DNA from 2 places in the Micromonospora marincola genome. Region 1 is predicted to be linked to the other one. Evidence: predicted binding sites of a transcription regulator. Region 1 holds the regulator's gene; the other holds the start of a gene.
The links. The regulator HrcA, encoded in region 1, represses chaperone genes, less so after heat shock. The targets are predictions, from matches to a motif close to GGTTNGCACNCTCNNNNNGAGNGTGCNAACC.
Positions count from the first base shown of each region.

Region 2: a site for HrcA is predicted at 3,299-3,329, ahead of groES (co-chaperone GroES). Genes of this name have one in related genera too.

Region 1 is NZ_JAXCFT010000010.1:25,419-31,114, forward strand. It holds gene SM450_RS20600 (hypothetical protein) at 1-150, opposite strand, end outside; gene SM450_RS20605 (enoyl-CoA hydratase-related protein) at 256-1,032, opposite strand; gene hemW (radical SAM family heme chaperone HemW) at 1,052-2,275, shown strand; gene SM450_RS20615 (DUF4870 domain-containing protein) at 2,319-3,002, opposite strand; gene hrcA (heat-inducible transcriptional repressor HrcA) at 3,212-4,237, shown strand; gene dnaJ (molecular chaperone DnaJ) at 4,310-5,455, shown strand; gene SM450_RS20630 (16S rRNA (uracil(1498)-N(3))-methyltransferase) at 5,457-5,696, shown strand, end outside.
Region 2 is NZ_JAXCFT010000006.1:58,920-64,615, forward strand. It holds gene SM450_RS16010 (ATP-binding cassette domain-containing protein) at 1-15, opposite strand, end outside; gene SM450_RS16015 (sugar ABC transporter substrate-binding protein) at 122-1,222, opposite strand; gene ybaK (Cys-tRNA(Pro) deacylase) at 1,399-1,878, opposite strand; gene SM450_RS16025 (THUMP-like domain-containing protein) at 1,974-3,206, opposite strand; gene groES (co-chaperone GroES) at 3,464-3,778, shown strand; gene groL (chaperonin GroEL) at 3,849-5,495, shown strand; gene SM450_RS16040 (sulfite oxidase) at 5,620-5,696, shown strand, end outside.

The DNA.
Region 1 (5,696 bases):
GCCGTCGGCCCGCACGGTGCAGGTCCGACTGGCCGTCGGCAGGCGCAGGTGGTGGCCGAACTGCTTGCTCACGAACCAGACCGCGAGCAGGGCCAGCACGCACACCACCACACCAGATGCCACGATCGATGCTCGCGTCCGCACCCACACCCCTTTCACACCCCGCCCAGCGTACGTCGCGATCGCCGCCGGCCCGGGCGTGGCTGTTAAGCGGGGGCCCCGCCTATACCGGAGACGTTAAGCGGGGGCCCCTCCTTACACCACCCAGGCGGCGGGGCGCTTCTCGCGGAGCGCTTGCACGCCCTCGCGGCCCTCGGGGGAGAGGAAGTAACCGGTGGAGAGCGCCGACAACTCGGCGATCTCGGTACGCAGGTCGGCCGCGGAAGGGCGGCGCAGCAGCTCCTTGGCCCCGGCCAGCGCCGACGGCGCGCCCCGGACCAGCGACGCGCGGTAGCGCTCGACGGCGGCGTCCAACCCGTCCGCCGGCACCGCGGCGGTGACCAGACCGATTTCGGCGGCCCGCCGGCCGTCGAACGTGTCGCCGGTCAGGTAGAGCTCGGCGGCGGCCCGGGGGCTCAGCCGGGGCAGCACGGTCGCCGAGATGACCGCCGGGATCACCCCGATCCGCACCTCGGTGAACGCGAACGTGGCCTCCTCGGCGCAGACCGCCATGTCGGCGGCGGCGATCAGGCCCAGCCCGCCGGCCCGCGCCGCCCCGGCCACCTTCGCCAGCACCGGCTTCGGGCACTCCCGGACGGCGACAAGCACGTCGCCGAGCATCCCGGCCGGCACCGTCCCGCTGGCGTACGCCGCGGCGGTCTCCTTCAGGTCGGCGCCGGAGCAGAAGACCGGACCGGTGTGGTCGAGCACGACCGCCCGGACCGCGTCGTCGGCGACCGCCGCGGCCAGCCCGGACAGCAGCTCGGTCATCAGCGGGGTGGAGAGCGCGTTGCGGTTGTGCGGGCTGTCCAGGGTGAGGGTGGTCACCCCACGGGCCGTGGCGACCCGCACGAGAGCGTCCGGAGAGGTCATGCCGGGCACACTAGTGGCCATGCCCGGCGTCCTTCCAGAAGGTGAACCCGTCCCGCGTGACGGGTCGCTGCCCGCCGCCGCCCGCCGCGCCGTCGGCGCCCGCGGCTTCGGGGTGTACGTGCACGTCCCGTTCTGCGCCAGCCGGTGCGGTTACTGCGACTTCAACACGTACACCGCCGCCGAGCTGGGCGGTGGGGCGAGTCGGGAGACGTACGCCGACAGCGTGCTGGCCGAGCTGGCGCTCGCCGCCCGGGTGCTCGGTGACACCCCGCCGCCACGGGTGGACACCGTCTTCGTCGGCGGCGGCACCCCCACCCTGCTGCCCGCCGACGACCTGGCCCGGATCCTCGACGGCATCGACCGCACCTGGGGGCTGGCCGGCGACGCCGAGGTGACCACCGAGGCAAACCCCGAGTCGGTCACCCCGGAGTCGCTGAAGGCGCTGCGGGCGGCCGGCTACACCCGGATCTCGCTCGGCATGCAGTCCGCCGCGCCGGGCGTGCTGGCGGTGCTCGACCGGCGGCACAGCGCGGGCCGGGCCACCGCCGCCGCGTCGGAGGCGCGGGACGCCGGGTTCGACCACGTGAACCTGGACCTGATCTACGGCACCCCGGGGGAGACGGCGGACGACTTCGCCGCCTCGCTGGCGCGGGTGGTCGAGGCCGGGGTGGACCACGTCAGCGCGTACGCGCTGATCGTGGAGGACGGCACCCGGCTGGCCGCGCGGATGCGTCGGGGCGAGTTGCCGTACCCCTCCGACGACGTGGCGGCGGACCGTTACCTGGCCGCCGAGGAGGCGCTGCGCGCGGCCGGTTTCTCCTGGTACGAGGTGTCCAACTGGGCCCGCTCGGCGGCCGGGGCGTGCCGGCACAACCTGCTCTACTGGACCGGTGCCGACTGGTGGGGCCTGGGCCCGGGGTCGCACAGCCACGTCGGCGGGGTGCGCTGGTGGAACGTCAAGCACCCGAGCGCGTACGCGGCGCGGCTTGCCGGCGGCGCGTCGCCGGCGCTGGCCCGGGAGCGGCTCACCGCCGACGAGCAGCACATGGAGGACGTGATGCTGCGGCTGCGGCTCGCCTCCGGGCTGCCGCTCGACGTGCTTGACGAGACCGGCCGGGCGGGCGCGGAGCGGGCCCGGGCGGGCGGGTTGCTCGACGCCGGGGCGTACGCCGAGGGCCGGGCCGTGCTCACCCTGCGCGGCCGGCTGCTTGCCGACGCGGTCGTCCGCGACCTGCTGCCCTGACCGGATCCGGCCGGTCCCGCCGCGCGGGACCGGCCGGAGCGGGTCACTTGATCAGACTGGCCGACATCGGATAGCGGTAGAGCTGGCCCTCGTTGGCCTTCACCCCGGCCAGGATGCCGAAGATGATCCCGACGATCATGGCGCCGAAGCCGATCACCAGGCCGATCAGGATGCAGGTGAGGATCCAGCCGACGAGCGCGATGACCGACCAGATGAGCTGGAAGTTGAGCGCGGCGACCGCGTGCGCCCGGACGGTCGGGGACTGGTTGCCCCGCGCCAGCAGGGCCACGAGCGGCGCGACCCAGCCCAGGACGCCGCCGCCGATCAGCATCCCGGCCGCCCCACCGAAGTGCGCCACCAGGGCCCAGGTCTTGTCGTCGTTGTTGGCGTAGCCGACCGGCGGGCCGTACGCGCCACCGCCGGGATAGCCGGCGCCGGGCGCGCCGTAACCCGGCGCACCGCCACCCGGCGGGGGATAGCCACCCGGCGGCGGGTAGCCACCCGGCGGCGGGTAGCCACCCGGCGGGGGATATCCGCCGGCCGGAGGTTGGCCGCCCGGGGGCGGATAGTCACCGGGCGGGGGATAGCCGCCCCCGCCCGGTGCCCCGGACAGTGGTGCGGTGGGGGGCTCGTGGGCCGGCGACGAGCCGTAGGGCGCCGACGGCGCGGTCGGGTCGGGCTGGGGGCCGGGGTCCCCCGCTCCGGGCGGGCGAGGAGGTTCAGTCATGCACGTCACGGTAGGTCCCACGGGCAAGCGGCACCAGGGCTGTTCGGACCCGCCCCGGCCGACTGTGCGGCGGGCCGCACCCGGGGTCCGTCGGGCGATCATCGCGTCGGCGGGACTGCCGACGTAGACTGGCACTCGCTACAGTCGAGTGCCAGCCGCCCGGCGGATGCCGCGGGTCGCCCGGCCGAGGTGCGTCAGGAGGTGGGGAGATGGGTCTCGACGACCGCAAGCTCGCCGTGCTGCGCGCCATCGTCGAGGACTACGTCCACACGCAGGAGCCGGTGGGCAGCAAGGCCCTTGTCGAACGGCACCAGCTCGGCGTCTCGCCGGCGACCGTGCGCAACGACATGGCGGTGCTGGAAGAGGAGGGCTACATCCGGCAGCCGCACACGAGCGCCGGCCGGGTGCCCACCGACCGCGGCTACCGCCTCTTCGTCGACCGGCTCTCCCGGGTCAAGCCACTCAGCCCGGCCGAGCGCCGGGCGATCGAGCGTTTCCTGGTCGGCGCGGTCGACCTCGACGACGTGGTGCATCGCACCGTCCGGCTGCTGGCCCAGCTCACCCGGCAGGTCGCCGTGGTGCAATATCCCAGCCTGGCCCGGTCCAAGGTGCGGCACCTGGAGCTGGTGCCGATCTCCACCACCCGGCTGATGGTCGTCATGATCGCCGACACCGGCCGGGTCGAGCAGCGGCTTGTCGAGCTGCCCGCCCCGATCCCCGCCGAGGACGTCACCGACCTGCGCCGGCTGGTGAACGAGAAGCTTGTCGGCAGTCAACTGGCCGAGACGCCGCCGCTTGTGCAGGCGCTCGTCGAGGAGTCCCCGCCACAGTTGCGTCCGGCCATGACCACGCTCTCCACCGTGCTGCTGGAGACGCTCGTCGAACGGCACGAGGAGCGGATCGCGCTTGCCGGCACCGCGAACCTCACCCGGGGTGGCCTGCTCGACTTCCAGGGTTCGTTGCGCCCCATCCTGGAGGCGCTCGAGGAGGAGGTCGTGCTGCTCAAGTTGATCGGCGAGACGGAGCCGAGCAATGCCACCCGGGTGCTCATCGGCGACGAGAACGAGATCGACAACCTGCGGGCCGCCTCGGTGGTCAGCACCGGCTACGGCCCGGGTGCGACGATCGTCGGTGGGCTCGGGGTGCTCGGGCCGACCCGGATGGACTACCCCGGCAATATCGCCATGGTGAGGGCCGTGGCACGCTACGTGGGCGAACTGCTGGCCCAGAACTGACCAGTCAGGGCCGACGGCCGGCTGCGGCCGACGACCGGCGAACGCGAGACGAACATGAGGACACCGAACGCAGTGGCCAGGGACTACTACGGCATTCTCGGCGTGAGCCGGGACGCCTCCGACGACGAGATCAAGCGTGCCTACCGCAAGCTGGCGCGGCAGTACCACCCGGACGTCAATCCGGACCCGGAGGCACAGGAGAAGTTCAAGGACATCAACGCCGCGTACGAGGTCCTCTCGGACGACCGGAAGCGGCAGATCGTCGACCTGGGCGGCGACCCGCTCGCCCCGGGCGGCGGTGGCGCCGGCGGTCCGGGCGGTCCGGGCGGCGCCGGCCCGTTCGTCGGCTTCCAGGACATCATGGACGCGTTCTTCGGCGGCGCGGCGGGCGGCAGCCGGGGTCCCCGGCCGCGTACCCGGCCGGGCGCCGACGCGATCCTGCGGCTGGAGCTCGACCTCAACGAGACCGCCTTCGGCGTCGAGGCGCCGATCACCGTCGACACCGCGGTGCTCTGCACCACCTGCTCCGGCGCCGGCACGGCCGCCGGCACCCACCTGGCCACCTGCGAGGCGTGCGGTGGTCGCGGCGAGGTGCAGTCGGTGCAGCGGACGTTCCTCGGTCAGGTGGTCTCCGCCCGGCCGTGCACCGTCTGTCAGGGCTACGGCACCACGATCCCGCACCCCTGCCCGACCTGCGCCGGCGACGGCCGGGTGCGCACCAGGCGCTCGCTGACCGTCAAGATCCCCGCCGGGGTCGAGGACGGCATGCGGATCCGGCTGGCCCAGCAGGGCGAGGTCGGCCCGGGCGGCGGCACCGCCGGCGACCTCTACGTCGAGATCCACGAGCGGACCCACGACGTCTACTCCCGCAAGGGCGACGACCTGCACTGCCGGGTGACCGTGCCGATGACCGCCGCCGCGCTCGGCACCCGACTGACCATCAAGACGCTCGACAGCGAGGAGGTCGTCGACGTCAAGCCGGGCACCCAGCCCGGCAGCACGCTGCGGCTGCGCGCCCGTGGCGTCCCGCACCTGCGCGGCACCGGCCGGGGCGACCTCTACGTCCACCTGGACGTGCGCACCCCGACCAAGCTCGACGCCGACCAGGAGCGGATGCTGCGCGACTTCGCCAAGACCCGTGGCGAGGAGGTCGCCGAGCTGACCAAGCAGGGCGGCTTCTTCTCCCGGATGCGCGACGCCTTCAACGGGCACGCCTGAGGTGTCGGCGCCGCTGTTCCTGGTCGAGGCGCTGCCCACCGGCGACACGGTGACGCTCGACGGCCCGGAGGGCCACCACGCGGCCACCGTGCAGCGGCTGCGCGTCGGCGAGGAACTGCTGTTCGCCGACGGCCGGGGCGGCACCGCCGCCGCGCTCGTCACCGCCGTCGGCCGGGGCACGCTCGACGCGCGGATCACCTCCCGGGGGTACGCCGACGCGAGCGTCCCCCGGCTGGTCGTG
Region 2 (5,696 bases), on a different contig from region 1:
GGGGGTTGCGGACACGGGGGTCTCCTTTGGGCGGAGGGAGGTCTCGGATCCCGTCCGGCGTGGACGCCGCCCGGCACGGAAGTCGTTCCCGTGCCGGGCGGCGCCGCCTGATGCGGGTGGGTCAGCTCACGCCGGCGTCGGTGCAGAGCTTGGCGAACGCGCCGGTGCAGAGCTCTTCCTTGGTGACGTAACCGTCGGCCACGACGTCGTTGACGTTGTCCTTGTAGATGGCCTTCGGCTCCAGCAGCACGGACGGGACGTCCCGGTTGCCCTCCGGGTCCTTGACGGTCTGCCCGGTGTCCTTCTTCTCGCCCTTGGCGAGCGCGATGGCCAGCTCGGAGGCGGCGTCCGCCTCCTTCTTGACCGCCTTGTAGACGGTCATGCACTGGTCACCGGTGAGGATGTTCTGCAGGCCCTCCTTGGTGGCGTCCTGACCGGTCACCGGGACCTTGCCGTTGAGCTTGTTCTTCTTCAGCACCGAGATGGCCGCGTTGCCGAGGCCGTCGTTGGCGGCGAGCACGCCGTCGATCTTGCCGCTGGCCTTGGTGAGCTGCTGCTCGAAGATCGTCGCGGCCTGCGCGTTGTCCCAGGCCGGCACCGAGTCGTCGGCGACCTTGGTGTATTCCTTCGAGTCGAACTTCGGCTTGAGCACCGAGTCGTACCCGTTCTTGAACAGGGTCGCGTTGTTGTCGGTCGGCGAGCCGTTCAGGTACGCGATCGCCGGGTTCTTGGCGCCCTTGTCGGTCAGGCACTTGCTCAGGCCCTCGCCCTGGAGCTTGCCGACGGCCTCGTTGTCGAAGCTGACGTAGTACTGGGCGGAGCCGCCCAGGGTCAGCCGGTCGTAGTCGATGGTGGCGACGCCCTGCGACTTGGCCTTGTCGAGCACGGCCTTGCCGGTGCCGGAGTCCAGGTTGACGATCATCAGCACGTTGACGCCGTTGGTGATCATTTGGTCGGCGATGGTCTGGAATGCGGTCTTGTCGTTCTGCGCGTTCTGGATGTCGGACTCGACCCCGGCGGCGTCGAACGCCTCCTTGAGGTACTTGCGGTCCGCGCCCTCCCAGCGGGCGGAGGACTTGCTGTCCGGCAGGATCACGCCGATCTTCGGCTTCTTGTCGTTCGAACCGCCGGACTGGTCGGAACCGCCGTCGTCACCGCAGGCGGCCAGGCCGCCGGTCGCGAGGAGGCTGACGGCCGCGAAGGTGAGGAAGCCCTTGCGCATGTGCACGGGTCCTTTCGGGGGTGGGGGAGTTGCGTTCGGTTGTTTTGTTGTGTCCGGCAACGTATTCCGCGCTTCCCGCCCTCCGCAAGAGTGCCGAGGTCAGAAGTTTGTTGGCGGCGGTAACAATTCAGCAACGCGGTTGTCACCCGGTCGACACCAAGGGAAGAACCGCTCGTTCAGCGCCCAGCCACGGGGGCGGTCACGGCCCCGGTCAGCGCGACCAGATCGGCCGGGGCGAGCTGCACCTGCAAACCCCGGCGGCCGGCCGAGACGTACACCGTCTGGTGCGCCAGCGCGGAGGTGTCGATCACGGTCGGCAGCGCCCGGCGTTGCCCGAGCGGGCTGATCCCGCCCCGCACGTACCCGGTCGCCCGCTCGGCCGCGATCCGGTCGGCAAGTGCGGCCCGCTTGCCGCCGACGGCGGCGGCCAGCGCCTTCAGGTCCAACTCGCCGGTCACCGGCACCACCGCCACGGTCAGCCCGCCGTCGACGTCTGTGACAAGCGTCTTGAACACCCGCTCCGGCGGCGCCCCGAGCGCGGCGGCGACAAGCGCGCCGTAGTTCGGCGCGTCCGGCGAGACGTCGTACGGATGTGTGCTGTGCGCGATCTTCCGCCGGGTCAGCAGCGCGGTCGCCGGAGTGCCCTGTCCCGCCATGACCGCCAAGCTAACCCGGCCGTCGCTCCGCGGCGAGCCGGAACGTCCGGGCCGTCGCTCCGCGGCGAGCCGGAACGGCCGGTCGGGGACGGCGATCAGCCGGCGGCCGGTACCGGCCGGCAGATCAGCACCGTGGGCGCGCCGGCCACCCGGGTCAGCACCAGGCTGGCCGCCTCGTCGCCGGCCAGCCGCAGGTCGCGGCGCAGCTTCTCCGGCTCCAGCGCCGACCCGCGTTTGCGGATCTCCACCCGGCCGACCCGGCGCTCCCGCAGCAGGGCGCGCAGCCGCTTCAGTGAGAACGGCAGCACGTCGGTGATCTCCAGGCAGCGGGCGAACGGGGTGCGGCGCGCCGCGTCCGCGTAGAGGTAGGCGATCGACGGGTCGGCGAGGGTGCCGTCGAGGTCGGCGGCCAGCTCCGCGACCAGGTGCGCCCGCACCACAGCCGGGTCCGGGTCGTAGAGGAACCGCCGGACCGCGCCCACCTCCGCTTCGTCCGCGCCGGTGCCGGTGAGGTGATAAGAAGGGGCCCCGCCTATACCGGAGGCGTTAACCGGGGGCCCCTCCTTCTCCCGCAGCAGGGTGGCGCGGCGCGGGACGTCGGACAGGGCGCCGCACCAGAGGGTGGCCTCCACCAGGTCGCCGTCGACGCTCACCCACTCCGCCTCGGCGCCGGCCGGGATCAGCGCGTGGTCCAGGCCGGGCGCCACCTTGACCACGGTGTGCGGCACCCGCGCGGCCAGGTCGGTGACGAAGCCCCACGGCGGCGAGTAGGCGTTCGGGTCGAAGATGCGCCGGCCGGTGCCGGTGCGCCGTCGCGCCGGGTCGCAGAACGCGCCGTCGACCCGGCTCACGTCGAACGCCGTGGCGTCACCGCACTCGACCGTCACCAACCCGGCCAGCCCGGCCGCCTCGGCGTTCGCGGCGGCCATCGCCGCGGTCACCGGATCGGCCTCCACCGCGTACACCCGGATGCCGGCGCGGGCCGCGGCGAGCGCGTCGGCGCCCAGCCCGCACCCGAGGTCGGCGAGCGTGGTCACGCCCGCGGCGCGCAACCGGGCGGCCCGCCGGTCGGCGACCACCCGGCGGGTGGCCTGCTCCAGCCCGGGCCGGGTGAGGAACATCCGGGCCGCCGCCGCGCCGAACTTGCCGGCCGCCAGGCGGCGCAGCTCCGCCTGGGTCAGGGCCGCCGCCGCGAGGTCGCCCGGGATTCCGGCCGAGCGCAGCGCGTCGGCCGCCGTCAGCGGGTCACCGCCGGCCACCCGCTCCGCCGCGGCGAGCGCGGCCGACCCCTCGGCGGTACGCAGGGCGGCGAGCTGGTCGAGATCCACCCGGCCATTGTCCCGGCCGGCCTCGCGGGGCGACACGGCGGACGACGCGCTGGCACTCTCCTTGACGGAGTGCTAGCCGAGGAATAACCTGCGATTAGCACTCTCACCCTGAGGGTGCCAACGCCCGGGCCCTGGTGCCCGGGGGTTGAACGCCAGGCGGACCGGCACCCGCGACGACGGCCCCGCCCGGTGGCATGTGGCAGATTGACGCTGGTCGGCGTGCCGACCGGTAACGACACCAAGTACCCCAGGAGGGTATGCCCGTGACTACCGCGACCAAGGTTGCGATCAAGCCGCTCGAGGACCGCATCGTGGTGCAGGCGAACGAGGCCGAGACCACCACCGCCTCGGGCATCGTGATCCCCGACACCGCCAAGGAGAAGCCGCAGGAGGGCACCGTCCTCGCTGTGGGCCCGGGCCGGATCGACGACAAGGGCAACCGCGTGCCGGTCGACGTGAAGGTCGGCGACACCGTCCTCTACTCGAAGTACGGCGGCACCGAGGTCAAGTACGCCGGCGAGGAGTACCTGGTGCTCTCCGCCCGCGACGTCCTCGCGGTCATCGAGAAGTAAGCAACCGATCAGTGTCGTTGCCCCGGTCCGGCTCGCCGGGCCGGGGCAACGACGCTTCGAAGGGATACTGATGGCAAAGATCCTGAGCTTCTCGGATGACGCCCGGCACCTGCTCGAGCACGGTGTCAACGCCCTCGCGGACGCGGTCAAGGTCACCCTCGGCCCCCGCGGGCGCAACGTCGTCCTGGACAAGAAGTTCGGTGTGCCCACGATCACCAACGACGGCGTGACCATCGCCAAGGAGATCGAGCTCACCAACCCGTACGAGAACCTCGGCGCGCAGTTGGTCAAGGAGGTGGCGACCAAGACCAACGACGTCGCCGGCGACGGGACCACCACCGCGACCGTGCTGGCCCAGGCCATGGTCCGTGAGGGCCTGCGCAACGTGGCCGCGGGCGCCAACCCGACCGGCCTGAAGCGGGGCATCGACGCGGCGGCGGCCAAGGTCTCCGAGGCGCTGCTCGGCAAGGCCACCGAGGTGGCCAGCAAGGAGTCGATCGCGCAGGTGGCGACCGTCTCCGCGCAGGACGCCACGATCGGCGAGCTGATCGCCGAGGCGATGGAGCGGGTCGGCCGCGACGGTGTGATCACCGTCGAGGAGGGCTCCGCGCTCACCACCGAGCTGGACGTGACCGAGGGTCTCCAGTTCGACAAGGGCTTCATCTCGCCGAACTTCGTCACCGACGCGGAGGGGCAGGAGGCGGTCCTGGAGGACCCGTACATCCTGATCACCACGCAGAAGATCTCGGCGATCGAGGAGCTGCTGCCGCTGCTGGAGAAGGTCCTCCAGAACAGCAAGCCGCTGCTCATCATCGCCGAGGACGTCGAGGGCCAGGCCCTGTCCACGCTCGTGGTCAACGCCATCCGCAAGACCGTCAAGGTCTGCGCGGTGAAGGCCCCGGGCTTCGGCGACCGGCGCAAGGCGATGCTCCAGGACATGGCGATCCTGACCGGCGCCGAGCTGGTCGCCCCGGAGCTGGGCTACAAGCTCGACCAGGTCGGCCTGGAGGTGCTCGGCACCGCCCGTCGCGTCGTGGTCGACAAGGAGAACACCACTGTCGTCGACGGTGGCGGCCAGTCCGCCGAGGTCGCCGACCGGGTCGCCCAGATCCGCAAGGAGATCGAGGCCTCGGACTCCGACTGGGACCGGGAGAAGCTGGCCGAGCGGCTGGCGAAGCTCTCCGGCGGCATCGCGGTGATCAAGGTCGGCGCGGCCACCGAGGTCGAGATGAAGGAGCGCAAGCACCGCATCGAGGACGCCATCGCCGCGACCAAGGCCGCGGTGGAGGAGGGCACGGTCCCGGGTGGCGGCGCCGCTCTGGCCCAGATCCTGCCGGTTCTCGACGACGACCTGGGCTTCACCGGTGACGAGAAGGTCGGCGTCTCGATCGTGCGCAAGGCGCTCGTCGAGCCGCTGCGCTGGATCGCCCAGAACGCCGGCCACGACGGCTACGTGGTGGTGCAGAAGGTCGCCGGCCAGGAGTGGGGCACCGGCCTCGACGCCGCCGTCGGCGAATACGTCGACCTGGCCAAGGCCGGCATCCTCGACCCGGTGAAGGTGACCCGCAACGCGGTCACCAACGCCGCCTCGATCGCCGGCCTGCTGCTCACCACCGAGAGCCTCATCGTGGAGAAGCCGGCCGAGCCGGAGCCGGCCGCCGCCGGTGGGCACGGTCACTCGCACGGCCACGGCCACCAGCACGGCCCGGGCTTCTGACCCGAGGAGTACGGCCCGACCTCAGGGCACACCGCCGAGCCGGCGGTGTGCCCTGAGCCGTATTCGCTTACGGAACGCTGACGGAATTGGCGGCGGACCCGGCCGGTCGACCAGACTGGGCTGCGTGAGCACGATCTCCCGCCGTTCCGCGGCCCTGGCCGGTGTCGTCGCCGCCGTGGTGGCACTCGGCATCGCCGAGCC